3 regions of the Erwinia sp. LJJL01 genome follow, and region 2 is predicted to be linked to each of the others. Evidence: predicted binding sites of a transcription regulator. Region 2 holds the regulator's gene; each other region holds the start of a gene.
The links. Region 2 encodes LexA, which represses DNA repair genes until DNA is damaged. Its sites were predicted from a motif close to TNCTGTATGTACATACAGNA; they were not measured.
Positions count from the first base shown of each region.

Region 1 (10,078 bases), 710 kb from region 2:
CCTTCCCACCAGGTGGTCCCGGCGTCGATGGCTTCTTTCTCCGTGCGTGACATTGGCGGCATCACTTTCTGGAAGGTTTTTAGCGTCGGTTTGCTAAACAGCGCACGGCGCATCGGCAGGAGATTGAACGGCAGCAGGATAAGCGCCAGTGGCAGCAGCAGCCACAGGCTCCACAGCCCGGAAAAACCGAGAGCTGCGGTCCATATCAGCAGGATAGCGCTACCTGCCAGCAGGTTGACGCGGTGATAAAATAGCGCGCCGATCAGTACGATCGTCGCCACAATGCTGAGAACCATCATAACGTGTGCTCCGTAAGTAGTAAGAGGTCCGACCTGTTGGTTATATGTTTAGATTATCATCACTGCGGCCGCAATCTGTTTACATAATAATTACAACCTGGCTCACAAAGCGGCGGCACAAAGCGTTAATCCCCCAGGCTGTCGGGGAGATCGCTTCCCGCTTAACGGGCAACTTGATAAACTCCGGCGGTAACTCTTTCCTAAAAAGGACATCCCCTATGTACCAGGACCTCATTCGCGCCGAGCTGAACGAAGCGGCAGACACGCTGAATAAATTTCTAAGCGAAGATGCAAATATCGAGTCGATTCAGCGTGCGGCGGTTTTACTGGCTGACTCATTCAAAGCGGGCGGGAAAGTGCTCTCCTGCGGTAACGGCGGTTCCCACTGTGACGCGATGCACTTCGCCGAAGAGCTGACCGGCCGCTACCGCGAAAACCGTCCGGGCTACCCGGCGATCGCCATTTCAGATGTCAGCCACCTCTCCTGCGTCAGCAACGATTTTGGCTACGATTTTGTCTTCTCGCGCTATGTTGAAGCGGTAGGGCGCGCGGGGGATGTACTGCTGGGGATCTCCACTTCCGGCAACTCGGCCAACATCATCAAAGCGGTTGAAGCGGCGCGTGCGCAGGGGATGAAAGTGATCACCCTGACCGGTAAAGATGGCGGTAAAATGGACGGCGTGGCCGACGTAGAAATCCGCGTACCGCACTTTGGCTATGCCGACCGCATTCAGGAGATCCACATTAAGGTGATTCATATCCTGATGCTGTTGATCGAAAAAGAGATGGTCAAATAATCCTCGTTATCTTTCACGCCGCCAGTGCGTGGGCTGCTCTCGCGAACCCCGGTTACTTACTGATGTAAGCTTCCGGGGATTCACTTGCTTGCCGCCTGCCTGCAGCGCGAAATAGTGAGGGGATTGGGTCTGCTTCTAATTTTCACTGAGGTAATTCTATGTGCGAACTGCTCGGGATGAGCGCCAATGTCCCGACGGACATCTGTTTTAGCTTTACCGGGCTGGTGCAGCGCGGGGGGGAACGGGTCCGCATAAAGATGGCTGGGGCATTACCTTTTATGAAGGAAAGGGCTGCCGCACATTTAAAGATCCACAGCCCAGCTTCCAGTCGCCGATTGCGCGCCTGGTGCAGGAGTACCCGATAAAATCCTGTTCGGTCGTGGCGCATATTCGCCAGGCCAACCGCGGGGAAGTGTCGCTGGAAAACACCCATCCGTTTACCCGTGAGCTGTGGGGCCGCAACTGGACCTATGCCCACAACGGGCAGCTGAAGGGGTATAAAAACCTCGATACCGGCCCCCATCGTCCGATTGGTGAAACCGACAGTGAACTGGCATTCTGCTGGCTACTGCACAAGCTGACCACGCGCTATCCGCGCACGCCAGGCAACTGGCCGGCGGTATTCCGCTATATCGCCGAACTGGCGGGTGAACTGCGTGGGAAGGGGGTATTTAATATGCTGCTGTCGGACGGGCGCTATCTGATGGCGTTCTGCTCGACCAATCTGTTCTGGATCACCCGGCGCGCGCCGTTTGGCAAAGCCAAGCTGCTGGATCAGGATGTGGAGATTGATTTTCAGAAGCAGACCACACCGAACGATGTGGTCACCGTGGTCGCCACCCAGCCGCTAACGGCGAATGAAACCTGGCACAAGATTGCGCCAGGCGAGTGGGCGTTATTTTGCCTGGGTGAGCGCGAGCGCTGAGTCAGGTGCCGTTGTGCCGTTCGACATTGGGCGGCTCAACACATATTTGCCATCGCTGACGCTGACAAACGGCGGCTGCTTCGTCTGCACGAACTGCGCATATCCCGGCTGTAGCTGTTTCCAGAAATTGTAATAGGTTGAGTAGCGGTGGCGCTGCATATTACTTTCCGTCATGCGGAATGGATAGATGCTCACCTCAACACGCGGCTGGCCATTGCGCAGTGCGGCTTCCACATAGTGATAAATCTCATCCATATAGGCATCGGTCATGGCATAGCAGCCAATCGACACGCAGTTGCCGTGGATCATCAGATATTTCCCCTGATAACCCTGCTGACGATCGTACTCGTTCGGGAAACCGACGTTAATTGCCCGGTAGAAGCGGCTATCAGGCTTCAGCTGGGAGAGCCCCACGCTGTAGAAACCTTCCGGGCTTTTGAAGTCACCCTGCACGCGTTTTGGCCCAAGGCCGCCGGAGAAATTACAGATGCGATAACTGTTGAGCAGGCGATATTCGTTGCCGATCTTGCCGTAAAGCTCAAGCGTGCGCTCTTCTTTGAAAATTTGCAGATACACGGGGGTGCCGAGTAATTGTTTCTTTAACTCTTTGCTTACCGGCGCCAGAGGGGTAACCGCATCGGGTACGCTGGCGAAGACAACGGCTGGCAGAAAAATCATCGCAAACAGCAGTGCGATTTTGCCCATTCTGTTTCCCTTGAAAAGTAGGGGTGGAAAGCAACGCCGGAAGGCGTCTGTTAACTGACAATATAGGACGAATCCACTATCGCTGCGTCACATTAGCATTGTCTATTTTTTTAGCAAGATAGTGAAGGATAAAAAGCGGCAATTTAGTGATGACCGACGTTTATGCGCTGCATTGAACTCTGCAAAATTGACTGTATACTTATCCAGTATCGTCGGAGGGGGGTTATGCGTAAAATTATTCACGTGGATATGGACTGCTTTTTCGCCGCAGTGGAAATGCGCGATAATCCGTCCCTGCGCGACATTCCCATCGCCATTGGCGGCAGCGAAAAACAGCGCGGCGTGATCAGCACCGCGAACTACCCGGCACGTAAATATGGCGTACACAGCGCGATGTCCACTGCGATGGCGCTGAAGCTCTGCCCCCACCTGACGGTGATCCCCGGCCGCTATGAAGCTTATAAAGAAGCCAGCGCGCATATTCGCGACATCTTCTCACGTTTTACCCCGCTGATTGAGCCGCTGTCGCTGGATGAAGCCTATCTCGATGTCTCCGACAGTGTGCACTGCCACGGCTCCGCCACCCTGATCGCCCGCCAGATCCGCGACACTATTCAGCAGGAGCTTAATCTCACCGCTTCGGCAGGCGTGGCGCCGGTCAAGTTTCTGGCTAAAATCGCCTCCGATTTAAACAAGCCCAACGGCCAGTTTGTCATCACCCCCGATGAAATGGCGCCGTTCCTGCTGACGCTGCCGCTGGCAAAGATCCCAGGCGTGGGGAAAGTCACCGCGCGCAAGCTGGAGGAGCTGGGGCTGACGACCTGCGGCGACGTGCAAAAAACCGATCTGACGCTGCTTTTGAAGCGCTTCGGTAAGTTCGGGCGCGTACTGTGGGAGCGCTGCAACGGTATTGACGAGCGCGAAGTGGTCACCGAGCGCCAGCGTAAATCCCTCGGCGTGGAGCGCACGCTGTCGCAGGATATCCACGACTGGGAAGACTGCCTGGAGATTATCGACCGCTTATACGACGAGCTGGAAAGGCGCTTGAGCAATATTCGCCCGGATCGGCAGATTGCTCGCCAGGGCGTCAAGCTGAAGTTCAATGATTTCCAGCTGACCACCCAGGAGCACGTCTGGCCGGAACTGAATAAAGCCGATTTGATTGCGATAGCGCGCAAAAGCTGGGATGAACGGCGCGGCGGGCGCGGAGTCAGGCTGGTGGGGCTGCATGTCACCATGCTGGATCCGCAGATTGAGCGGCAGCTGTTGCTGGGGTTGTAAAAAGAAACTCGGGCCGATCGAAAAAAATGGTCGGTCCTGAAAACACGGGCCGATCGAAAAAAATGATCGGCCTTGAAAACACGGGCCGATCGAAAAAAATGATCGGCCCCTACAGTAGGGGCGGACCCTCTTTTTCGGTCCGCCCGATGCGCCGGGTTATTTAACCGGAATCGCCTGCAGTAACGCGGTCAGCAGCTGCCAGTACAGGCCAACGCTCTTAATATGTACCTGCTCATCCGGCGAGTGTGGCCCGGTAATGGTTGGCCCAATCGACACCATATCCATCTGCGGGTACGGCTCTTTAAACAGCCCGCACTCCAGGCCGGCGTGGATCACCTGAATATTCGGCGTTTTATCAAACAGCTTTTCATAGGTTTCACGCACCAGCGCCATCACTGGTGAGGTGGCATCCGGCTGCCAGCCAGGGTAGCTGCCTTTCGCCAGCGTTTTAGCACCGGCCAGTTCGCCGAGCGCAGTTAGCATTTCCACCACGTAATCCTTGCCGCTGTCGATCAGCGAGCGGATCAGGCAGTTGATTTTCGCTTCATTACCGTCAAAGCTCACCACGCCGACGTTCAGCGAGGTTTCCACCACGCCTTTCATCACGTCAGAGTTGCGGATCACCCCGTTCGGCGTGGCGTTCAGCAGGGCAATAAAGGCATCGCGGCTGCTGGCGTTTAACGCCTGCCCGGTGCTGGCAACGTCTTCCGTCACGATGGTGATATTTTTCTCTTTCAGGCTCAGCTCGTTTTGCAGCGTCAGCAGGTAGCCCGCCGCCAGCGATTTCAGCTTGTCGACCTGCTCCGGCGCAACGGCCAGGGTGGCAAAAGCTTCACGCGGGATGGCGTTACGCAGCGTGCCGCCGGTGAAGTCCACCAGCCGCAGGTCGAGATCCTTGGCGTGAGTAAACAGGAAGCGCGCCAGCAATTTGTTGGCATTACCCAAACCGACGTGAATATCACAGCCGGAGTGGCCGCCTTTCAGACCTTTTAGGGTGAGCTTCAGCGTCTGGAAACCTGAAGGGATAGCTTCACGGCTCAGGGGCAGGGTGCTGGTAAAGTCGATACCGCCGGCGCAGCCCATATAGATCTCACCTTCCTCTTCGGAGTCGGTGTTGATCAGAATATCGGCCTGCAGCCAGCCAGCCTTGAGGCCGAATGCACCGGCCATGCCGGTCTCTTCGGTCATGGTTAGCAGCACTTCCAGCGGTCCATGCTGCAGGCTGTTATCGGCCAGCACGGCCAGCGCAGACGCCATGCCGATGCCGTTATCCGCGCCCAGCGTGGTGCCGCGCGCTTTCACCCACTCACCATCGACCCATGGCTGAATCGGATCTTTGGTGAAGTCATGTACCGTGTCGTTATTTTTCTGCGGCACCATGTCAAGGTGCGCCTGCAACGCCACCGGCTGGCGGTTCTCATAACCTGGGGTTGCTGGTTTGCGGATCAGGATGTTGCCAACCTGGTCACGTTCGTTCCACAGACCCTGCTCGCTCGCCCACGACATGATATGGGCAGCCAGCTGCTCTTCATGATAGGAAGGATGCGGAATGGAGCAGATTTTGGCAAAAATATCCCACAGCGGCTGCGGGGATAATTGAGACAATTCAGACACGATAACTCTCCTGTGTCAGCATCACCGACCTGCCGCGCTGGCAGGGGGCATGCAGTGATATCGGTTAGACGATTCCCGCCAGCGGATCCGGCGCGATGGCAAAAGAATATCACCGATTATCGCCTCATGCTTCTTTCGCCCCAGGAAAAAAGGGTCTGGAGGGCCACTGGTGCTGGTTTTTAGCGCCTCAGATCACTATAATTTCGCGCAACCGCTCCCATTGCACAATTTTTAAGCCAGGTTTACTGGTCGGGATTCTTTTATGAGTGAAAAATACGTCGTCACCTGGGACATGCTGCAAATCCATGCCCGTAAACTTGCCCAGCGCCTGCTGCCTGCTGAACAGTGGAAAGGCATTATCGCCGTGAGCCGTGGGGGCCTGGTGCCTGCTGCGCTGCTGGCGCGCGAGCTGTGCATCCGCCATGTGGATACCGTTTGCATCTCCAGTTATGACCACGATAATCAGCGCGAAATGAAAGTGCTGAAGCGTGCCGAAGGCGATGGCGAAGGCTTTATTGTGATTGATGACCTGGTCGACACTGGCGGCACTGCCCAGGCGATCCGCGATATGTACCCGAAAGCGCACTTCGTGACGATTTTCGCCAAGCCTGCCGGTCGTCCACTGGTTGACGACTACATTATCGACATCCCGCAGAACACCTGGATTGAGCAGCCCTGGGACATGGGCGTGGTTTATCTTCCACCGCTGGTTAAAGGCTGATCCCGCCACGCTGGCTCTCTCAGCGCTGCGTGAGATCAAAGTGCGCCCGGTTATGCCGGGCGCATCTGTTTTTACTCTTCGCGTCAATCCCCGGCCTACGGTAGACTAAAACACTACTAGCACGCCGGAGGACCTCCCTGTTATGTCGCCGAAAAATCTCAGCGAAGAACTGTTCAAGCCGCGCTTCAAGCACCCGGAAACTTCATCGCTGGTGCGCCGTCTCGCCCACCATAATCCGCTAAGTATTCACTCCGCGCTGGACGGGGAGAATCATGCTGGCTGGTATCGCATGATTAACCGCCTGCTGTGGAGCTGGCGCGGCATCTCTCCGCAGGAGATTAGCGAAGTGCTGGCGCGCATTGCCGCCAGCAACGTGGAGCATACCGATGACAAACTGCTGGATACGGTGATTGGCTATCGCGGCGGCAACTGGATTTACGAGTGGTCGAAGCAGGGCGCACAGTGGCAGCAGAAAGCCAGCGAGTGCAGCGACGATGCGCAGGCAGGTCAACACTGGCTGCATGCCGCCAACCTCTACAGCGTGGCGGCTTACCCGCATCTTAAAGAGGATGAGCTGGCGGAGCAGGCGCAGCTGCTGGCCAGCCGTGCCTATGAAGAAGCCACCAACCGCTTGTCTGGCGAGCTGAAAGAGCTGGAGTTTGCCATTCCCGGCGGTAGCCCGGTGATCGGCTTCCTGCATATGCCTGCCGATGTGAAAGCGCCGTATCCTACGGTCATCATGTGCGGCAGCCTCGACGCGCTGCAGAGCGACCATTATCGCCTGTTCCATGACTACCTGGCGCCGCGCGGCATTGCGATGCTGACGCTGGATATGCCGTCGGTCGGGTTCTCCGCGAAATGGAAGCTGACGCAGGACTCCAGCTTCCTGCATCAGCAGGTGCTGCGCCAGCTGAATACCGTGCCGTGGGTCGACCATACGCGCGTGGCGGCGTTTGGCTTTCGCTTCGGCGCCAACGTCGCGGTACGGCTGGCGTATCTGGAAAGCCAGCACCTGCGCGCCGTGGCCTGCCTGGGGCCGGTGGTGCATAGCCTGCTGAGCGACACTAACCTACAGGACCGCGTGCCGGAGATGTATATGGATATGCTCGCCAGCCGTCTTGGCATGTCGAGCACCTCGGACAGCGCTCTGCGCACTGAACTGAGCCGCTTCTCGCTAAAAATTCAGGGACTGCTGGGACGCCGCTGCCCGGTGCCCATGCTGTCCGGTTACTGGCCGCACGATCCTTTCAGCCCGGAAGAGGAGTCGCGCTTAATCGTCAGCTCTTCCAGCGCCGGGCGGCTGTTAAAAATCAATCCCACCCCGGCGATGGGCAACTTCGATAAGGCAGTTCGCGATATTTGCGACTGGATATCGGAGCGTTTACGCGCATGAGTTGCCATAATTCATGGTTTTGCGCTACAACTATAGGCCCAATGAAGGAGGTTAAGCGATGACGTTACCGAGTGGACACCCGAGGAGTAAGCTGATTAAGCGCTTTCACTCTTTAGGTCCTTATATCAGAGAAGGAAAATGTGAGGGTGACCGTTTCTTCTTTGACTGTCTGGCAGTTTGCGTCAATGTGAAACCCGCACCCGAGCTGCGTGAGTTCTGGGGCTGGTGGATGGAGCTTGAAGCTCAGTCCGACCATTTTACCTATGAGTATCACTTTGGCCTGTTCGATAAAGAAGGCAACTGGAAGCCATCGACGGTGAAAGGTAAGGATAATAATGCCCGGCTCGAAGAGACGTTGCGTAATTTCCACGAACGTTTGAAAGCCCAGCTGGCAGAGCTGAAGTTAGGGCTGGTTCCGGCGGCAGATTTCGCCGACGAACCGGTGAAGCTCACCGCGTAAAATCTGAAATAAAAGAAAAGGCTGGATAACTCCAGCCTTTTTTATAGACACATAACGAGGGGTAAGGCTCACTGTGGCAGTGGCGTTGTCACAGTGTTGACAGCGTTAGAACTGATACATCACGCCGACAGCAACGATATCGTCGGTGTTGAGACCGAGTTTATTGTCGTCGTTCAGCAGGTTGACTTTGTAATCTACGAAGGTCGACATGTTTTTGTTGAAGTAGTAGGTGGCGCCGATATCAACAAATTTGTACAGGTCAGCATCGCCAATCCCGTTTTCCATATCTTTGCCTTTGGTCTGCACGTAGGCCAGTGACGGGCGCAGGCCGAAATCAAACTGATACTGCGCAACCAATTCAATGTTCTGCAGTTTGTTCACGTAGCCAGAAACTGCCGTGGTGGTGCCGTTCTGCGTGAAGGTGGCGCCGCTGTTAATGGGATTCATGTTACGCGTTTCAGCGTAAGTACCGGCCAGATAAACCCCGTTGTTGTCATATTTCACCCCGGTTGCCCAGGCTTCCGCTTTCTCACCTGCACCGTAAGTTGACTCTTTCTGCGTCTGGATAAGACGGTTAGAAGAAGAGACTGCCCCGTTGACGGTCAGACCTTCAATAATTCTGTACGACAGTGATGCGCCATAGCCGTCGCCGTTAGAGACGTTGGCATTACGGGTAGAGGATGCGTCGTTTTTGCCCTGGTACTGTAAGGCAAACTTCAAACCATCAACCAGACCGAAGAAGTCATTGTTACGGTAGGTCAGCATGCCGTTACCACGGGTCAGCATGTAGGTGTCAGCGCGGGTATAAGCCGTTGCGCCGAACTCTGGCATCATATCGGTGAAGGCTTCAACGTCGTAGATCACGCCGTAGTTACGGCCGTAGTCGATTGAGCCGTAATCCTTCAGTTTCAGACCGGCAAAGCCCAGACGGGTTTTGTTGCCAGACTGTGCGTCAGAACCCCCTTCGGAGTTGCTCAGGCTGAAGTTATATTCCCACTGGCCGTAGCCGGTCAGCTGGTCGTTAATCTGGGTCTGACCTTTGAAGCCGATACGGGTATAAGACTTGTCAGCATTGTTGCTGGCGTTAGTATCCGCATCGCTCATATAACGCATTGCTTTAACTTTGCCGTAGAAATCCAGCTTATTGCCGTCTTTGTTATAGACTTCTGCGGCTTGTGCAGCGGTGGACAGAGCCAGAGCCGCGGTTAAGATTGCCAGTGCGCTTTTCTTCATCATTTTCAATCAATCCCGAAAGAGTAAAATTTTTAAGTGGCCCGAAGGCTCTGCTGAAAGCACGGACTTTTTACCCTTTCTCCATTAAAGATTTATTACAGTTTTCAACATTTCTTGTTAATTGCGAACTTTTGGTCTAGCGAGTGGTCAGGCCTTTTTCGCCGTTTTCCCTTGATGGCTGTTGGCTTCAGCCACCACACCTGCTAAAACGTTTCTCTGTACTCTTTTTTACGAATGGCAGGAATTTAATGAGCAGCAGTCAGACCCTGGTAGTCAAACTGGGGACCAGCGTACTGACCGGCGGATCGCGTCGGCTGAATCGGGCACACATCGTTGAGCTGGTGCGTCAGTGCGCGCAGCAGCACGCGGCGGGCCACCGGATTGTCATTGTTACCTCGGGCGCGATGGCGGCCGGGCGTGAGCATCTTGGCTACCCCGAACTGCCCCCGACCATCGCCTCTAAGCAGCTGCTGGCTGCGGTGGGGCAGAGCCGCCTGATCCAGCTGTGGGAACAGTTGTTCTCAATTTACGGCATCCACATCGGCCAGATGCTGCTGACCCGCGCAGACCTTGAAGATCGCGAGCGGTTTCTCAACGCCCGCGACACCATGCGTGCGCTGCTCGACAACCATATCGTGCCAGTGATTAAT
Region 1 covers NZ_CP178576.1:2,965,677-2,975,754, forward strand. Annotated here, with positions in the region: gene fadE (acyl-CoA dehydrogenase FadE) at 1-299, opposite strand, end outside; gene lpcA (D-sedoheptulose 7-phosphate isomerase) at 518-1,096, shown strand; partial or broken gene ACLI4M_RS14640 (class II glutamine amidotransferase) at 1,255-2,021, shown strand; gene dpaA (peptidoglycan meso-diaminopimelic acid protein amidase) at 1,992-2,726, opposite strand; gene dinB (DNA polymerase IV) at 2,952-4,007, shown strand; gene pepD (beta-Ala-His dipeptidase) at 4,164-5,621, opposite strand; gene gpt (xanthine phosphoribosyltransferase) at 5,884-6,342, shown strand; gene frsA (esterase FrsA) at 6,485-7,735, shown strand; gene crl (sigma factor-binding protein Crl) at 7,794-8,195, shown strand; gene ACLI4M_RS14675 (porin) at 8,301-9,431, opposite strand; gene proB (glutamate 5-kinase) at 9,677-10,078, shown strand, end outside.
Region 1: dinB (DNA polymerase IV) is a predicted target of LexA. The motif match lies at 2,916-2,935, and genes of this name have one in related genera.

Region 2 (10,078 bases):
GAAAGAGGGCGATAAGAGCTTCTACTTCGACACCAACCTGGCCTATGCCGTGTCTCAGCGTTCAGATTTCGAAAGCGTCGATCCCGGCTTTCGTGAAGTGAACGTGCAGGGTAAAAACCTGATCGAGTGGCTGCCAGGTTCTACCCTGTGGGCGGGTAAACGCTTCTATCAGCGTCATGACGTCCATATGATCGACTTCTACTACTGGGACATCTCCGGGCCGGGTGCCGGTCTGGAAAACGTCGATCTCGGCTTCGGTAAACTGTCGATGGCAGTGACGCGTAACGGCGAAGCAGGCGGCTCTTACGGCTTTATCGATAACCAGCAGAACCAGGTGCCGACCATTAACGACACCTTCGACGTGCGGCTTGCCGAGCTGAATACTAACCCGGGCGGCGTGCTGGAGTTCGGCGTCGACTACGGTCGTGCTAACGTGCAGGACGGCTACTCGCTGGCCGACGGCGCCACCAAAGATGGCTGGATGCTGACCGCAGAACATACCCAGACTATCTACAACGGCTACAACAAGTTTGTCGTGCAGTACGCGACCGATGCGCTGACCTCCCAGCGTAACGGCCGTACCGAAGGTTCCAGCATTGATAACAACGGCAAAATGATGCGCTTAATCGACCATGGCGCGCTCGACTTCAATGACAAATGGGGCCTGATGTACGTGGCGATGTTCCAGGATGTGGACCGCGACAACCAGAACGGCACCACCTGGTACACCGCCGGCGTGCGCCCGATGTACAAATGGACGCCAATCATGAGCACCCTGCTGGAGCTCGGCTATGACAACGTCAAGTCGCAGGAAACCGGCGATCGCAACAGCCAGTATAAAGTGACCCTTGCCCAGCAGTGGCAGGCCGGTGACAGCATCTGGTCGCGCCCGGCAATCCGCCTGTTCGCAACTTACGCCAAGTGGGATGAGAAGTGGGGCTACGCCACGGCGGACGATACCGGCTTCACCTCCGGCACCGCCTACAACGATACCAGCGCCAAAACCTTCAGCCGCGGAAACGATGACGAAGTCACCTTCGGCGTGCAGATGGAAGCCTGGTGGTAACCCCTGCCTGACCGCATGTTTTACCCCGATGTTGCATTGCCTGGCGGCATCGGGGTTGTCCGTTTGAGGAACCTAAAATGAAAAAAAATCTGCTGTCTCTCTGCCTGATCGCCGCGTTTGGCCTCGGTGCAGCCCCGCTGTCGCAGGCGGAAACCTTCACTTCTCCGACTAACGTGGCGGTGGCACCGAGCATCCCGGCGGACGCGCTTCAGCGCCTCTCCTGGCTGCCGATGACGCCGCCTGTCTCGAACGATATCCAGCTGAACGCCTCGTCGCAGTCGCTCAACCAGGGCGAAATCACCGGCCCGGTTGCCGCCGTGACGCTGCCCGCCGATCGCGGCTCGCTGGAGATTACCCTCACCAGCGTGGTGAAAGACAAGCGCGTGTACGTGCCGAACGTGCTGGTGCTGGATGAGCAGAAACGCCCGGCGGCCTTCTATCCCGGTAGCTACTTCCCGTATGAAAAACCTGGCGTGGTGTCAATGGACAGGCTGGAGGGAACGCTGAAGCTCACCCCGGCGCTGGGCCAGAAGCAGATCTATCTGCTGATCTACACCACCCGTCAGGACCTGACCACCACCACCCAGCTGAAAAATCCAGCAAAAGCCTACGCGGAAGGGGTGGGTAATGCAGTGCCGTCAATCCCCGATCCGGTGGCGACTCACGTCAGCGATGGCCTGATCAAGCTAAAGGTTAAGGCGGAGCAGGGTAGCGGCAACATTATGATAGGCCAGGTGTTTAACCAGCCTGAACCGCAGCCGGTGGTGGTTGGCGGCAGCGCACCTGCCAGCGCTCCGGCTCCGGCGGCGTCAGCGCCTGCAGCCAAAGGCGAACCGATGCTCAGCGATACCGAAAGCTACTTCAACCAGGGCATCCGCCAGGCGGCGAAAGCGGGCGATATCGACAAAGCCCTGCGCCTGATGAATGAGGCTGAGCGTTTAGGCTCCACCTCAGCGCGCAAAACCTTTATCAGCAGTGTGAAAGGCAAGGGCTAAGCTCTGCCCCGCCATGGGCTGCAAGCCCATGGCGGGGGACGGCGTGAAACCCCGCACTGCTGTTGTGGCGGGATGACTGGTGCGCTGCGTTATCGGGCGCACTTTTTTTCACGCTTTTTCCTGACAAAATTCCTCACTTTTACCGCGCTTTAATAGGTTTGCCCCCGGGGTGTGCGATACACTCAGGCATCAAACGTTTTACGGAGAAGTGTTATGGCTGATAACGCGCTGTCGCTGTTGCGCGCGATCAACTGGCTACCGAACTCATCACCCCTGCTAACCGCCCCCCTGCTCGACTGGCTGATGGAAGTTGATTCCATGACCCGCCGCTTTGAGCGTCACTGCCAGTGCGTGACGGTTAATCTGCTGCGTGAAGGGTTTGTTGGCGCTGAGGAAGCGGGAGAGGATGCGGCGCTGCTGCCGGATGAGTCTCAATACTGGCTGCGGGAAATCGAGCTGTGTGGCGATGGCGTGCCGTGGCTGGTGGCGCGCACCCTGGTGCCGGAATCGACCCTCAACGGCCCGGAGCAAAAGCTCCAGCAGCTCGGCACTGTCCCGCTCGGGCGCTATCTGTTTGCCACCTCGACCCTGACGCGTGATTTTATTGACGTTGGCCACAGTGCGGAACTGTGGGGGCGGCGCTCGCGCCTGCGGCTGGCGGGCAAACCACTGCTGTTAACCGAACTGTTTTTACCGCCTTCACCGCTCTACGCCAGCCTGGAGGCCAAGTAGCATGGAGAGAACGTTGCCAATGAGTAAGCTGTCGGCATATAGCCGCCTGATGCGCATCGATAAACCGATTGGCTCGCTGCTGCTGTTGTGGCCAACGCTGTGGGCGTTGTGGCTGTCCGGCATGCAGATGCCGCCACTCAATGTGCTGCTGGTGTTCGTGCTGGGCGTATTCTTTATGCGCGCCGCGGGCTGCGTGGTGAATGACTTTGCCGACCGTAAAATCGACGGCCACGTTAAGCGCACGCGCGGGCGCCCGCTGCCGAGCGGCGCGGTCAGCAGTAAAGAGGCCAAAGTGTTGTTTGCCGTGCTGGTGCTTATCTCCTTTGCGCTGGTGCTGACCATGAACCGCCTGACTATCTGGCTGTCATTTGGTGGCCTGGCGCTGGCGTGGATGTACCCGTTTATGAAGCGCCATACCCATCTGCCGCAGGTGGTGCTCGGTGCGGCGTTTGGCTGGTCGATCCCGATGGGCTGGGCGGCAGTGAGCGGCAGCGTGCCGCTGAACTGCTGGCTGCTGTTCCTCGCCAATATCTGCTGGACCGTGGCCTACGACACGCAGTATGCGATGGTCGACCGCGATGACGACCTGAAGATCGGCGTGAAATCGACGGCAATCCTGTTTGGGCGCTTCGACAATTTGATTAACGGCGTGCTGCAGCTGGCGGCGCTGGGCCTGCTGGCGCTGGTTGGCATGCGTAGCGGGCTGGGCAGTGCCTTCTACTGGTCGATGCTGGTGGCGGCGGGGTTGTTTGTTTATCAACAGAAGCTGACCGCCCATCGCCAGCGCGAGCTGTGCTTCAAGGCGTTTCTCAATAATAACTGGGTAGGCTTCACGCTGTTCGTCGGCGTGGTGCTGGGCATCTGGCAGTAGCGGGTCGGGCATGCCCGACCCCTACACGGATCGGGTGCCCGTGAATCGTAGGGGCCGATCTTCTGTTTCGATCGGCCCGTAGTGATGCCCGCGCAATAAAAAAGGTCGACCGGAAAAAAGGTCGACCTCTACGCATATCGGGTGCCCGTAGATCCTGTTCTCAGTCGGGCGCGACCGCGCTCTCAATCGTCATCCGGACTTCCTGAGTGATCAGCTCGGCCAGCAGCTGATAAACCTGCTGCGTGCGCTCGACCTGGGCGTCGCCAGAATCACTGATATAGCCCTCATCACGCAGCGTCAGCACCAGTGAAGTAAACACCGCTTTATCAAAGAACTCCGGCGCGTTAATCCCGTGCAGCACCGACAGGCGCTGGGCCATGGTGCGGCTCTCTTTCTCCAGCGTACCGCGATTGATTGCCGGGTTAGCGCTGAGGATAGAGAAGGTAATCGCGTAACGCTGCAGGGTTTCACGGACGCCAGCCGCCAGCAGCTGCAGCGTGCGGAAACGACCCGGGCTCAGGCGCAGCGTGCTTTCATCGGCATTCAGCAGCCCCTGGCGCGCCATCTCCGCGATCAGCGCATCCAGCACCGCAGGCAGTTCTGCAATATCCCAGCGCAGGAACAGCTCGGCCTTCAGCATCGGATAAACCACGCTCACCTGGCGCAGCAGCCCGGCGCGGTCGATCTCGCGGTGCTGCATCAGAATCGCAGCAATCAGCGACGGCAGGACCAGCATGTGATGAATGTTGTTGCGGTAATAGGTCATCAGCACCGCCTGCTCGCGCGGCAGAATGACAATCTCACCGATGCTGTCCTGCTCCAGCTCGAACTTATTCATGCTCAGCGCATGTTCCAGCAGCGCTTCCGGCGTCATATCCGGCACGGTGGAGTCCGGCGAATAGGGCACGTTGCGCAGCAGTTGGGTATAGCAGTCGAGCTGTTCAGTCAGCTGTTCACGCGTCATCGAACGCTGGCGTGAGGCCAGCAGCGCGGTGACGCACAGGTTCATGGCATTAGCGGCACCGGCGTTGTTGATGCGCACCATCACTTTCTGGGCGATATCGTTGACGGCCGGGGTCAGCCACGCCGGGCGCTGGGCTTCAATAGGGTCGATCGCGTCACGCCACTCCGGCACCTGCTGGTTAAGGTAGGAGACCAGCGGCAGCGGCTCACCGAAGTTGACGTAGCCCTGACCGAGGTTGCGCAGCTTACGCAGCCCGCGCACCATCGACATAAAGCCCTCTTTCTCTTTCGTCGCACCGCGCAGCTCTTTGGCGTAAGTACCCACTTCCATCACGTGCTCGTAACCGATGTAGATGGGCACCAGGGTAATTGGGCGATTACCGCCGCGCAGCATCGCCTGAATGGTCATCGACAGCGTGCCGGTTTTCGGGTCGAGCAGGCGACCGGTACGTGAACGGCCCCCCTCAACGAAATACTCCACCGAATAGCCGCGGGTAAACAGCTCGCCGAGATATTCGCGGAACACCGTGGAGTAGAGCTTGTTGCCCTTGAAGGTGCGGCGAATAAAGAACGCACCCAGGCGGCGGAAGATCGGACCGGCTGGCCAGAAGTTCAGGTTGATACCGGCAGCGATATGCGGCGGCACCAGACCCTGGTGATACAGTACGTAAGAGAGCAGCAGGTAGTCCATATGGCTGCGATGGCAGGGGACGTAAACAATTTCATGCCCGTCCTGCGCCAGCTGGCGCACGCGCTCGCCGCCATTAACGTTGATGCCCTGATACAGCTTGCTCCAGGTCCAGCCCATGATGCGGTCGGTGAGGCGAATCGCCTCGTAGGAGAAGTCGGCAGCAATCTCTTCCATCAGCTCAACGGCGTTCTGCTGGGCTTTCTCATGGGAAATTTTCTTGCTGCGCGCTTCATCCTCCACCGCCTTGGCGATAGCTTTCGACTGCAGCAGCTTATTGAACAGGTCCTGACGCACCGGCAGGCGTGGCCCGACGGCAGCCAGACGCTGGCGGGCAAAGTGCATCCGCGCCACGCGGGCCAGCTTCTGGGCAATAATCTTGTCGGTGCCGTGCTCGGTGGCCATATGGCGTAAAGAGACCATCGGCGAGAAGCGCACAAAGCTGTCGCGGCCCAGCCACAGCACCGCAAAGAATTTCTGAATGCCGTTCAGCATCCGCAGATGCGGCTGTGCATCGCCCTGAACCTCGCGGCCCGGCGAGCGCCCGAACATCACCGATACCGGCACCATCTGCACATCCAGGTCCGGATGGCTGCGGTGCAGGTCGAGATATTCATGGAACAGCTTGACTGACTCAAGGTTCGGCACGAAATAGGGGAATACGCGTGGGCCATCATGGATAAACACATGACGTGGCAAAACGGCCCCGTCTATCTCCAGCGGTTCCAGCGGATCGGGGAGATCCTGCTTGCGGCACTGCTCTCGCAGTGCAAGGAGATCGGCCTTTGAATCATAAGGCAGTACATACATAATAGGGCGCGACGTATCCAGCCCGAGCTCGGCAACCGGCTCAGCGGGGATCGCCTTGCTTTTTACCAGGAATTTAACTGGTAGATTCAATAAGTTATAATATAAATTACGCCAACCTGACATAGACAACATGAAGCCTCTTGTTAGCAAAGCGCCGCAAGCATACCAGAAAGCGCCAACAGATTCTGTGGTGTTGCAAAATGTGCGCCACCCAGACATTGACGCTCAACATCGTAAAGGGTTCCCTGATTATGGCAAGTAACGTCACCGGATTGACTCGGATTATAAAAGCTGCGGGCTATTCCTGGAAAGGTTTACGCGCGGCATGGCAGCATGAAGCGGCATTTCGTCAGGAGGCTATCGCCGCTATTGTTGCCATTGTTGTTGCTCTGTGGCTCGACGTGGACGCCATCACTCGTGTTCTGCTGGTCGGCTCCGTGGTGCTGGTGATTATCGTTGAGGTGCTCAATAGCGCCGTTGAAGCGGTCGTCGACCGCATCGGCAGTGAAATTCACCCGCTGGCAGGCCGGGCGAAAGATATGGGTTCGGCAGCCGTATTGCTGACGATTTTGCTGGCTGTTTTTGTCTGGATTATGCTGTTAGTGCCGCATTTGCGATGAGTTTTCCAAAATTTGCAACAAACTGAATTTTGACCAACTTTAGGTTTTCATCGCGCAAATACCTGTATATACTCACAGTCGACTGTATAAACAACCAGGGGGCGGGATGAAAGCACTAACGGCAAGGCAGCAGCAGGTTTACGACCTGATTCGCGACCACATTAACCAGACCGGCATGCCGCCGACACGGGCAGAGATTGCTACGCAGCTCGGTTTCCGTTCCCCGAATGCCGCTGAAGAACACCTCAAAGCGTTGGCGCGTAAAGGCGTGATTGAGATTGTTTCAGGCGCTTCACGCGGTATCCGCCTGATGATGGAAGAAGAAGACGGTCTTCCGCTGATTGGTCGCGTCGCCGCAGGTGAACCGCTGCTGGCTGAGCAACATATCGAAGGCCACTACAAAGTGGACCCTGACCTGTTTAAACCGGGCGCCGATTTCCTGCTGCGCGTCAGCGGAATGTCGATGAGAGATATCGGCATTATGGATGGTGACCTGCTGGCGGTACATAAAACTGAAGATGTGCGTAACGGCCAGGTGGTGGTTGCCCGTATCGATGATGAAGTGACCGTTAAGCGCCTGAAGCGCCAGGGTAACACCGTGCATCTGCTGCCGGAAAACCCGGAATTCCAGCCTATCGTGGTTGACCTGCGTAACCAGACGCTGACCATCGAAGGTCTGGCCGTCGGCGTGATCCGCAACGGCAACTGGCTGTAGCAGTTACTCCCTCTAAGCGGGTCGGTCATGACCGACCCCGACTAAATCCAGATACCGACCCCTGTGAAATCCTGGTAACGCACCATGCGACTCCTCACTACAGCTGATAAACACCTCTGGCGGCTGGCGCTGCCGATGATCCTCTCCAATATCACCGTGCCGCTGCTAGGCCTGGTGGATACCGCCGTGATTGGCCATCTCGATAGCCCGGTTTACCTGGGCGGCGTTGCGGTCGGTACTACCGTTACCAGCTTCCTGTTTATGCTGCTGCTGTTCCTGCGTATGAGCACCACCGGGCTGACCGCGCAGGCATTTGGCGCGCAGGACAAACCTGCGCTGGCGCGCGCGCTAATGCAGCCGCTGCTGCTGGCACTGCTCGCCGGGCTGCTGTTCATCATCCTGAAAACGCCGCTCACTCAGCTGGCGCTCAGTCTGACCGGCGGCAGCGAGGCGGTGCTGCACCAGGCGGCGCTGTTTATGCAGATCCGCTGGCTCAGCGCCCCGGCAACGCTGGCTAACCTGGTGCTGCTCGGCTGGCTGCTGGGCGTGCAGTATGCGCGTGCGCCGGTGATCCTGCTGGTGGTCGGTAACCTGGTGAATATTCTGCTCGACCTGTGGTTCGTTATCGGCCTGGGGTGGGGCGTGCAGGGCGCGGCGGCGGCCACCGCTATTGCGGAGTACGTCAGCTTTATTGTCGGGCTGCTGCTGGTGTGGCGGGTGATGGTACTGCGCGGCCTGTCGCTGCGCCTATTACTCAATGCCTGGCGCGGAAACCTGGGGCGCCTGCTGCGACTTAATCGCGACATCATGCTGCGCTCGCTGCTGCTGCAAATCTGCTTCGCCTCGCTGACCCTCTTAGGGGCGCGGCTCGGCAGCGATGTGGTGGCGGTCAATGCAGTGCTGCTGATGTTCCTGACTTTTACCGCCTATGCCCTCGACGGCTTTGCCTATGCGGTGGAAGCCTGCGCCGGCGAAGCCTACGGCGCCAGCAACAGCCAGCGCCTGCTCAGCGTCTGGCACGCTGCCTGCCGCCAGTCGGTGGTGGTAGCCATCGCCTTCTCGTTACTCTATGCGCTGTGTGGCGAGCAGATAGTCGCGTTGCTGACCTCGCTACAGCCGCTGCAGCAGCTGGCCCATCGCTATCTTTGGTGGCAGGTTGTGATGCCGTTGGCGGGAGTGGGATGCTATCTGCTGGACGGGATGTTTATTGGCGCCACGCGCGCCAGCGAGATGCGTAACGGCATGGCGATAGCCGCGGTCGGTTTTGCCTTAACCCTGTGCAGCGTTCCCTGGTTGGGTAATCATGGGCTGTGGCTGGCAATGACCGTGTTCCTGCTGCTGCGCGGCCTGACGCTGTGGATTATCTGGCGCAGGCACTGGCGCAACGGCACCTGGTTTGCTCACTGAAACATTTGTTTACGTCTTCCGCCGCTGCGCTACCTCTATGATGTATTAGGGTTTTTCTCTGCTTTATGGCTTTTTTGTCAGGGGTTGTCGCAACGAGAACCCATTTCTCTACTACAATTATCTCTACGTTAAGCACTTGACCAGATATTTGACTGGTATCTAAGTGGAATTCTTAACCATAAAAGCTGTTTTAACCCAAGGTAGAGGAAACACATCATGAATAAAGACGAAGCCGGCGGTAACTGGAAACAGTTTAAAGGTAAAGTGAAAGAGCAATGGGGCAAGCTGACGGATGACGACCTGACCGTGGTTGAAGGTAAACGCGATCAGTTGGTCGGCAAAATCCAGGAGCGCTACGGCTATCAGAAAGATCAGGCCGAAAAAGAGCTTAAAGACTGGGAAACCCGTAACGATCATCGCTGGTAAGCGACGAACGACAGTAAGTATTAGCTCCTACCCAGGCACATGGAATGTGCCATCCCCCAATAATTCCCGCAAAAAATTTATCAACGCCCGCGCTTTTTACTCTGCACGCTATGATCGTGCTGGCACGCATCCTGATGGGTGCAGGCTTCAATCTCACCACACTCCTGACAAAATCCGTGCGCTTCAATCACACTATGCCCAAGGGTAAAACCTGACTTCAGGGCCAAAGATTTCAAGATATCTTCCACGCCATCCGCATGCTGTTCGCGAACGAGACCGCAGCGATCGCAAATCAACATCGCTGAGGTGTGCGAGGGCTCTTCAAAATGGTGGCAGACCACGTAGCTATTGGTTGACTCGACGCGGTGGATAAAACCCTGCTCCAGCAGGAAGTCCAGCGCCCGATAAATGGTCGGGGGTTTTGCCTGGGGTTCAGAGACGCGCAGCAGGTCCAGCAGGTCATAGGCGCTGATAGCCCCATTCTGTTCGCTCATCAGGCGCAGCACTTCAAGGCGCTGTGGCGTAAGACGCACGCTACGCTGCTGGCAAATCACTTCAGCCTGCGTCAGGATTTTTTCTGCACTGGTAATATTCATGGATCCCCCTCAGGCAAGATAGGATGTTATTTTATCACGTCTGCCACAAAACGCCGAGTTTGCCATTTTAACCTGCCGACCCTGCATTAATGACTGGTATTGCCGATAAGCTAAGCTGATAAAGAACGTTTAATCAGTGGCGGCTTAACGATCAGGTCCAGATTTTTTTTGATTAACACAACTAATCTG
Region 2 covers NZ_CP178576.1:2,253,517-2,263,594, forward strand. Annotated here, with positions in the region: gene ACLI4M_RS11270 (maltoporin) at 1-1,066, shown strand, start outside; gene malM (maltose operon protein MalM) at 1,144-2,061, shown strand; gene ubiC (chorismate lyase) at 2,275-2,793, shown strand; gene ubiA (4-hydroxybenzoate octaprenyltransferase) at 2,795-3,664, shown strand; gene plsB (glycerol-3-phosphate 1-O-acyltransferase PlsB) at 3,825-6,248, opposite strand; gene ACLI4M_RS11295 (diacylglycerol kinase) at 6,377-6,745, shown strand; gene lexA (transcriptional repressor LexA) at 6,852-7,460, shown strand; gene dinF (MATE family efflux transporter DinF) at 7,545-8,867, shown strand; gene ACLI4M_RS11310 (CsbD family protein) at 9,084-9,293, shown strand; gene zur (zinc uptake transcriptional repressor Zur) at 9,374-9,883, opposite strand.

Region 3 (10,078 bases), on a different replicon from region 2:
ATGCAGGTGATGTGGAAGGTCTACCGGCGTGAGCTTCGGCACAGGCAAATCATCAACCTTGCCACAAACGTGAGCAGGCAGGCATCAGAAGTCAGCTAAGGGTTGCTCTGGCCTCCAGTTCAGGCTACAGGCTTATTCATTTCTGGATCGTGTACTTGCCTTCGTTGGCACCGGCCAGCTTTTCTCAAACGTGACAAACTACCCTCACCAGGATTGGCCATAACATAATAGTAGTCTGTCATCGCGGGGCTGACTGCTGTGACAACCCGCCATCAGTATTCTGACAGGAAGGTTATCTCCATGATTCGCATTAGACCGTGACAAGTTGCTCTCAGTAAAATGTGATGCCATCACCCTATCCTCGTGTTCATGTTGTGACAAATTGCCCTCATAGCCACAGCGCTGTGTACCTGACTTCCTGACAGGCACTTAAAAGTTCTCACTTAATAATGAAGCCCTGTCGTCGTTCATCAGGTTCAGGTGTGACAAACTGCCCCTGCAGTAATGCCAGATTTCAGAATCTGGCAGAAATGACGGCATGCTGTGAGGGTTGCTGAACTCTGTTCAGCCTGACGTATCCCACTTTCCAGTTCTGTGGGAACATCAGTCAGTGATTCGTCCTGTGACAATCTGCCCTCTTCTTCTCGATGAATATCTCTAACCATGAAGATAAAGCCCGGGTGCAGGTGTGACAAACTGCACTTACCGGGAGCAGTGTTGAGAGATCAGTTTCAGAGTGTTGGTAAATGGAACTGCTTCAGGAAGAGCATCAAATGCGACAATCTGTATTGGTGCAGCACAGAACAGTCGTTATGGGGCAATATCTGATTTGCCGTGGCGAAGACGGAATGTCCTGACATGGCGACACGGAAAACAGAACTGAGTGCCGGATGTCACACTTCGGTAAATGAAAAGATGATGTGGGTGGTCAGTCGTCCTGATTTCTTTTCGATATAGCTTACCGTTAACGGAGTGCGGCGATTGATTTCTTCGACTACCGGGATCAGGAATCTGCGTCGAAAATCGGGCATGCGGGTATAACTCTGTGGCAACTGATAGCGCTCAATCATCCATTCAATACCCAGTATGACGGTACCGTATGTCTTGTCGCCCCGGTACTGACAAAGAGACTCGTAGAGTCGCATAGCATAGGGACTGGTTATCTCGCGGGTTTCTCCCAGGCGGAACTGGGTAAAACGGTTCTGCAATCCGACAAAGTAAGGGATCAGATACGGGTTCAGATGAACGCTGTAGAGACCTCGTGCAGGGCTGTGCGAACGTTTGATAAACCAGGGAAAAGACTCGTAGCCCTTTTCATCTCCCTTATCCTCTTCTGGCCGGTAAAACACGACTTCTTTACCGACAAAATTCTTCAGGGCGTTACGAATATCTTTACTTGCTTCTGCAGAGGTCAGCCCGAAGGTTTTTGCATAGTGGGCTACGGCAATTTCGCACTTACCGTCGTGGAAATCTTCGCTACCTGGGGTTTCAGTTCTGCGGATCTGGTCAACAAACAAATAGAGCATGCGTTTCTGATCACGAGACAAACTGTAAGCGGCCTCCGTCAGTTCATTTGACTGCACGATGCGCTGACCCACTTTTCTGGGTTTATCGGCCAGTAGTATTTCAGTGGTCATCGGGTGTCATTTGCTCCGGTGTCGTGACAAGTTTTAAGGTTGTCACGCTGTCATAAACTTGTCAATAACTCTATGTTTTTAAAGATAGTTAAGGGCAATTTGTCACACTGTTGAGGGCGAATTGTCTCAGCTTAACCCGGTTTTGAGGGCAGTCTGTCACAGCATCAGGGCATTTTGTCACGTTAACTTCTTTACAGGCCGCGTCAGCTCTGGGCTGAGAGCCGGCTAAAAAGGTTTAAAAACAATATAAAAAGATCTCTTAAAAATATGAGCTGTATATGTGGATAAATACGCCTCCCCGGAGACTAACGCGCCTTCGGCTTGTTCAACCTGAGACAGAACCATAAACCATTATGGTTCTGTCTCAGGTTCATTATTTAAACCCAGCTGTCTTACCCTCAGCCTTTCAGCACGCTGAGGAATCATCCTCATGCAATATTTATAAGCAAATGTTGATTTTTAGATTCATATGCAGGATTATTGATTTTATGGTAATTTCCTACATAAAAGGATATTCAATGAGTACTGAATCACATCAGGCTGAAAAGATAGCGGTTCGCGCAGGAAAGATGCTTACGGCCTTAACAGACCAGATACAAGCTCAGAAACAGGAATTCAGTGAAGACAGATACTTTCAGGTTTATGCTAAAGCTGCACTGTCCAAGCTGCCAAAGCTTACCCGGGCTAACGTTGATTATGCAGTGAGTGAGATGGAAGAAAATGGTTATGTTTTTGATAAACGTTCGGCGGGTTCGTCTACAAAATATGCCATGACCATTCAGAATATTATCGATATTTATCATCACCGCGGCGTACCCAAGTACCGGGATCGTCATTCGGAGGCACTGACCGTATTTATCGGCAATCTGAAGGGCGGTGTATCCAAAACTGTATCAACAGTGTCCCTCGCGCACGCTATGCGCGCTCACCCTCACCTTCTGCACGAAGATTTACGAATTCTTGTGGTTGACCTCGATCCGCAGTCTTCTGCCACCATGTTTCTGAATCATACTCGCGCCGTGGGCATGGTTGACACAACATCCGCGCAGGCAATGCTACAGAACGTCAGTCGGGAAGAACTGATTGAAGAGTTCATTGTGCCTTCGGTTGTTCCTGGCGTGGATGTGTTACCCGCTTCAATTGACGATGCTTTCATTGCATCAGGATGGGAACAGCTGTGCCTTGAACATCTTCCAGGACAGAACCCGCATGCTGTATTAAGACAAAACATCGTTGAAAAGCTTGAGCACGATTATGATTTCATTTTCATAGACAGCGGTCCTCATCTTGATGCTTTCCTGAACAATGCCATAGCAGCTGCTGATGTTCTTATGACACCGGTCCCGCCAGCTCAGGTGGACTTCCACTCAACGCTTAAATATCTCACCAGATTGCCAGAACTGGTCAGCATTATTGAGTCATCAGGATGTGAATGTCGTCTTCTGGCAAACATTGGATTTATGTCGAAGTTGTCTAATAAAGCCGACCATAAAATGTGTCACAGCCTCGCAAAAGAAATTTTCGGTGGCGACATGCTTGATGCTGCTTTACCCCGCCTCGATGGGTTTGAAAGATGCGGAGAGTCGTTTGATACGGTGATTTCTGCTAACCCTTCAACCTATGTTGGAAGCAGTGAGGCCCTTAAAAACGCACGCGCGGCGGCAGAAGATTTTGCAAAGGCAGCCTTTGACCGTCTTGAATTTATCCGGGTTAACTGAGGTATTGTATGAGTAAATCACGACCTACTATTGGACGCACATTCAACTCACCTGTTCTTAAAAGCGAACCATCTGCTGAAGAGTTCCAGCAAATATTTACTCTGACCTCTGGCAGAAAAGTGCGTTTTACGCTTATCAGGGTATCTGCGCCTGATGTTGAACGAACTACATTTGTGGTGCTTGAAAATAATGGTCGCGACCAGTCAGCACTGACCGCTGAATCGCTCAAAGACATTACCCGGACCATCAGGTTACAGCAGTTTTTCCCGGCTATTGGCGTCAGAAAAAATGACGTTATTGAGATCCTTGATGGCTCACGTCGCCGCGCATCAGCGATTCTCAGCAAATGCGGGCTGGATGTTCTGACTACTGATGAGAACCTGACGCCGGCTGAAGCACGTGCACTGGCAAAAGATATTCAGACTGCTCGAGAACATAACCTTCGTGAGGTTGGGTTGAGACTGCAGACCTTGAAGAATAGCGGTATGTCCCAGAAGGACATTGCAGAAGCTGAAAATCTGTCCCAGGCCACTGTTACAAGAGCACTTCAGGCAGCAAGCGTTCCCCTGGAACTTATATCAGTCTTCCCGGTGCAGGCCATGCTTTCGTTTGCTGATTATAAGTCACTGCTGAGCATTGAGGAGATCCTGTCCGTTAAAGGGATTGAATTATCTGAGTTGATATCAAACCTTAGTGAGGTTTTCAGGGGCATCTGCGATGATTCATCACTTGCTGATGATGAGGTAAAGAACAAACTCATCGCGGAAATTCGAAAAGAGGCGTTGGTTATAGGCTCTTCATCGGTCAAAGACAAAACGGTCACTACGGCAATCTGGAAGTTCGAAGATAAAAACCGTTACGCGCGAAAGAAAACAAAAGGCCGGATGTTCAGCTATGAATTTAACAGACTTTCTCCCGAGCTTCAGACCGCAATAGACGAGGCGCTTGAGAAAATACTCTCTGATCATCTTGAAAAATGATTTGTTCTCCATCTGTTTTTCATGCCTAACTATATGATTAATTGGTTTTTTCTCTGGAAATTTCAAGGTGAAATCTCCAGAGGAAACCGCCATTACCTGGATATCAAACCTGCTATCAACATTTTTCATGCTTCATTTTTGAGAAAACTCTCCACCCAAATTTCATACCTAACTTATTGAATATAAATATTTTCATCAAAGAATTTCAGGGTGAAATCTCCATGCTTTTCATCATCCGAATGGTTTTTTTGCACGCCAATTCCAGCTAAAGTCTGGCGACTGGAATGTCTTTCCAGCGGGTTGTCCATGCAGGTGAAAGCATCTCACGTTTCATCTGCCATTCCGGGGCAGTGCCCTGACCGGCAAACCACAATCTACCCAGTCCCGAATTATTGACCTTGTCCAGAACGGACATCAGCTGAGCACTGGCAGGACGGGGAGGGGAATTGTCAAACAATGCCAGCTGGGCCATTGAGCCCGAACTGAAATCACCCAGCATCACACCGGCCTTTGCATAGCGGTGTCCATCGCGCCAGATATGTTCGAGACCCCGCATGGCCGCCGCAATAATGTCCCGGGTATCCTGAGTGGCCACCGTCAGCTTTTCCCCTGCCACGTTGCCGTAGTAGGGTTCGCCCTGGGCGAAGGGTGAGGTTTTAATAAAGGCGGAAATATGCTGACAATACTGGCCTTCCTGGCGTAATTTTTCCGCCGCACGCTCCGCATGTTTGCAGACAGCCTGACGCATATTTTCAAGCGTGGTGACCCGTTCACCAAAGCTGCGGCTGCAGACGATCTGCTGTTTCGTTGGTGGGACTTCTTCCAGCGCAATACATGACTCACCGGCCAGTTCGCGCACCGTTCGCTCAAGCACAACGCTGAAATGCTTCCTGATAAAGGCAGGGTTGCTGCGCGCCAGGTCGAGTGCGCTGATGATACCCATGGCGTTCAGTTGCTTGCTGAGCCGGTGCCCAACGCCCCAGACCTCCTCAACGGGCTGGTGAGACAGCAGTTTTTCCGTGCGTGCAGGATTTCCCGTGGTCAGTGCCAGTACTCCCCTGAACTGAGGCCATTCTTTGCCCGCCCATTGCGCCGACTTTGCCAGTGTTTTTGTCGGTCCCATTCCGACACCCACCGTAAGGCCGGTGACTGCTTTTACACGAGCCCGAACCTGACGGCCAAAATCCTCGAATGCCATCACCCGGTCTATGCCGGTAATCCCAAGAAACATCTCATCAATACTGTACTGCTCCACGGCGGGGGAAAGCTCTTCAAGTGCCGACATGACGCGCTGGCTCATGTCGTGGTAGAGCGAGTAATTTGATGAGAATACATGTAGTTGTGAGCTGTAGGACTGCGATTTTATCTGGAACCAGGGTTGGCCCATTTTGATGCCCAGTGTTTTACTTTCTACCGATCTTGCGATCACACATCCATCGTTGTTACTCAAAACGATAACAGGTTTGTCTTTCAAATCCGGTCGGAACACCTTTTCGCAGGACGCATAGAAACTGTTGACGTCAGCCAGCGCAAACATGGTTTACCCCCGTGTGGCGTGAAGAAACCAGGTCACCACACCGAATATTTCCAGCGCGTCCGGTTCCGGGTAGATAGTGGAGAATGAGGTGTTCATCGGTTGCAGTGCCAGACAGGGGCGAAGCTGCAGAACTTTGACGGTGAACTCCCCATCCACGGCGGCAATCACGATGTCTCCGTGAGCGGGCTTCTCCGACTTGTCGACGACGAGAAGGTCTCCATCCTTTATGCCGGCGTCAGTCATGCTATGACCAGAGGCTCTGACAAAATACGTGCTGCTGCGGTGGCGTATGCACAGGTCATTCAGGTCGAGCATCTCCTCGACGTAATCCTGAGCCGGGCTTGGAAACCCAGCAGGGCAGGTTCCTCCAAAGAGGGGGATTTGGAGTGTCTCTGTGGGCAAAGACGGTGGAGTGAGGAAAATCAGCGGCATAATAGATTCCAATAATACTGTATTTATATACAGTATATCGCAAAGAATAATTTTGCCAGTGATTTACAATACGCTGCCCCGGTGGTTAGCCGAACCACAGGCTGGAAGTCGAATCAGGCTAAAATCTGCGACTTGGTCGCGGCGCTTGCCGCATTGCCTGCAGCGCCCGGTGCGTCTCCTGCGCACGCTGAGTCCGACGCGGAGTTGATAATAAGGTGGTTGATTTTTAATCATCTGTGGGGTGCGTTACCGACTCGGCGTACAGGGCGGGTCTCCTGTGGAGACTCTGCTTTATCCACAGCGCTCAGGGCGAGTTATCCACGCATTTTGTGGACAGCATCTCCGCCTGTCTCTCCTCATTTTTCCTTATCTGATCCTGCATCATCGGCACGCCGCCTTAACTGGGATGGCTATGCGTATGGCTGGGGCGGTGTCGTGGTGATGCCCCTTCTGAACATAGAAAAGAACAGAACAAAGGAGACGAACTTAAAGGCCGGGGGACTGGTTCTTAGCCACGCACCACATAGATGGAGGTGCGTGTTATGTTAGAGCCAGTGATAGTAATACTTAACTTTGCTGCGGCAGCATTGCAGCTTATCAACTGGTTCCGCTAAGGCTCCGGAATCGGGTGCGAACCCGGTAAAACATCAAAGTTTATAGCCGTCCTTCGGGGCGGCTTTTTTGCTCTTACCTTTAGTGCAGTGTGTATTTCTTGTGCATGTTAACGATTTCAATTACTATGTATTAAGTGTAATCGTTAAGGAGGTTTCTCATGAACACCGTTCAGGAAAAACACCACGTTCAGAAATACCCGGATAATCAGGCTGCGGCGCTTCGCCTGGAAAGCTTTGCGGAAGAACTGGCGCAGGATATGCGTGCCGGTTCAACGTCCGTCACTCAGAATACTATGGGGCAGACCGATGCGCTGTTTGCCATAGACGCTATCGTTCAGTTCATGCAGCAGCGGGCGCTGAACGCCATGACGCCTGAAAAGAAGAAACTGCTCCGCCGTAAGGTGAGTAAGGCAAAATTCCTGCAGACCGTTGAACAGGACGGGGGGGCGTATACCTCCGCTGAAACGGCTGAACAGCTGGGTTGCTCAAAAGTCACCGTTAAGAACAAGAAGGACGCGCACAAGCTGCTGGCGCTGAATATGGACGGCGAATTCTGTTACCCGGTCTTCCAGTTCACCGGTGATGCCGATGTCTCTGAAAACGGCGTGCTGAAAGGTGTGCCGGAGCTGCTGGCGCAGCTGCAGGGAATGAGCGACCGCATGCAATACTCGTTCTTCCTGGAAGAGCGCACCACGCCGCTTAATGGCCTGAAGCCTGCAGGGCGTACATACACCGTGGCCGGGCTGCTCAAAGAGGGGCCGGATGCGGTTCTTATGGCGGAAATTCACCGCCTTGCCCGCCTGTACGGGAAGCAGGACGCGGCATAATGAAGGGGGGCGGTGCCCCCCTTTAGTACGTTTTACTCTTCTACCGGAATGCCCAGTTCGTACGTCATAATTTCCGCCGCGTCTCTGCCCTGATGCTCAAACTCGCTGAGACGGACCTGAGCCTGCGTCCTGGCCATGCCGCTGCCGCCGGGGGCATCATGCCAGAGCGCGTAACACGTTTCTGTGGTCACGTTGGACGCGAACTCGATGCCGTTAAGTCCCGCCGCGTGCGCCTGCGTTGCCAGCGCCTGCGTCACCTGTCTGGATGCGGTGGTCAGCTCATGGAGCGTGACGTCCGTTTTCATGACCAGCTGTGACGTCTGCAGTAGCCTGATCTCTCTCTGTCACCAGGCTACCCATGACGTAGCGTTCAAGATCGGACTCGGTCATGCCCTTGCTCTTCTGAAACACCTCTTTCATCGCAGTGCGGGGCTGAACGGCCGCGTACATCGTCCCGTTCTCTCCGTCCGACAGTCCGTAACGCGTATCCGAGCCGTTACGATTGAAAAAGGCGCTGTTACCGCCATGTTCGCCCTCCTGCAGTCGATACATACTGCTGCCTGCAGGAAGGGGACTGCTGCATGATCTCAGCACTGTGTCTGTCAGCGCGTTGATTTTTACAAGCGTCACGGTGTCCCGAGCGGACTGCTCCGGGCTGGATTCCTGACCGATGGCCAGACTAGCGTCGTCGTCGTGTTTTACTCCTGTCATCGATTTTATCTCCTGAAAATTGTTCCGGATTCTCGTAAGCCATAGGCTTAACCTCCACTGATTGATGATCTGCCCGGTAATCTGTCCCCGGGACGTTTTCCCCTGACTGCGGGGAGGTAAATTCTATAGGGATCATGAACGTGAGTAACCTGCTTCCTGATGTATTCGCGTCAGGAGCCGTGAAGCGTTCCCGGCAGATGCGGGTAATCAACAGGAAAATTGTGAACGGGGGGTGACACCTTTTGTGCGTTACTTTTCGGGGCAGCAGGCCGTCAGGCTTCTTTCAGCACGAAGGTATCAAGAATACAGGGGCGGGTAATCTTGTAAGTCTGGAAGGTCAACACGTCAGGTGATAGCTTATGCTGGCCAGCCAAAAGCTGCGGGCTTTTTCATTGTCTGATAAAGTTTTCGATCTAACCAAAGCCCCGGTTTATAAGGGCTGCGGGCGGGGTGGACTACGAAATCTGAAAATCCTATATGTTGTATGGTTGCATCTCAGAAGCACTATATCTAGGATAGGCGTACAGAACGGAAGGCTGATTTTTTCAGTGATTTCAGGTGGTAGGGGTTAAAGCGCAGAAACAAAAAAAACCGCAATTAAGCGGTTTCTTGTAAAAGAGTGGCATCACTGTTCAGGAAATGCCTCTCTTGGGAAAACTCCGGTTCTCAGGCTGAAGTATTCCAGGCGCTGAAAGCGATTTTGCGATCGCTTCACAGACAACTACTCCTGAAAATGAGTATACGTGCACATTATGCAGATTCAACAATTTTGTTTGCATGGTTTTTAGGGCGCAAAAAAACAGCCTTACTATTCTGCGATTCTATTTTGTGATTTTTACGGTCGTACCGCCAGGATTCTCAGCCTGGAACCGGTGATGCTGGAACGGCCAATGCTAATCCCCGCTTCACAGACAACTACTCCTTGTTGTCAGTAACCTGATGTTCTGCCGGTGCGGCCATCAGGAGCGGGTTCTTGTGGGAACGACGATGAACCGACAATCTACTGTACTGATTGCGCTTCTCCTGGCCCTGAGTGTGATGCATCCCGGAAGTGACGGGTGGTCTGTTAAGACCACGATTCACTCCCAGGTCACAATCAGCCGCTGAGTGACGTGTAACGGGTGACGCCGCCTCCGGGCGGCTTCATTAACGCATTCCTCTTCTTTCACTGCTTCCACTTCGCTTTTCACTTCGCCGCGCCACAGAACCTTCTGAACCCGTCTGCGATCCCGAATTCCCCCATTATTTCTGCCCATCAGTGTTGTCGTGCTGCCTTCCTGCAGGACGCTGTTTAGCACGTTCGCCACGCTGCTTTTTGCCTGTCGGTGATAGCAGCTGTGGAACGACAAAGGCGCTTACCCACTGAATCTGGCCCCCTTCTGCTCGCCACCCGTTCCGGGCGGGTCGTCGAGCCCTACTTCGCCAGGGCGTCCGCTCGCGGTCGCCAGTCTCCGCCGAACCGCAAAAGGACGCGTTTCGTGCCTGGCGGCTAGGGTCTGATGGCAAAGTCCAGGCCAACCCCCGCAGCCGGCCGCTGCCGGCGCCTTTCACTGGCCACTGACGTGGCCGCTGAGGACCGGACGGCGTTAACGCCGTCCCGGGGGCGTGCCCCGTTCACTCCC
Region 3 covers NZ_CP178575.1:28,453-38,530, forward strand. Annotated here, with positions in the region: gene ACLI4M_RS00560 (hypothetical protein) at 1-99, shown strand, start outside; gene repE (replication initiation protein RepE) at 894-1,637, opposite strand; gene ACLI4M_RS00570 (AAA family ATPase) at 2,156-3,355, shown strand; gene ACLI4M_RS00575 (ParB family protein) at 3,364-4,335, shown strand; gene umuC (translesion error-prone DNA polymerase V subunit UmuC) at 4,601-5,872, opposite strand; gene umuD (translesion error-prone DNA polymerase V autoproteolytic subunit) at 5,876-6,304, opposite strand; gene ACLI4M_RS00590 (hypothetical protein) at 7,077-7,745, shown strand; gene ACLI4M_RS00595 (RES family NAD+ phosphorylase) at 7,778-8,050, opposite strand; gene ACLI4M_RS00600 (hypothetical protein) at 8,025-8,456, opposite strand.
Region 3: umuD (translesion error-prone DNA polymerase V autoproteolytic subunit) is a predicted target of LexA. The motif match lies at 6,320-6,339, and genes of this name have one in related genera.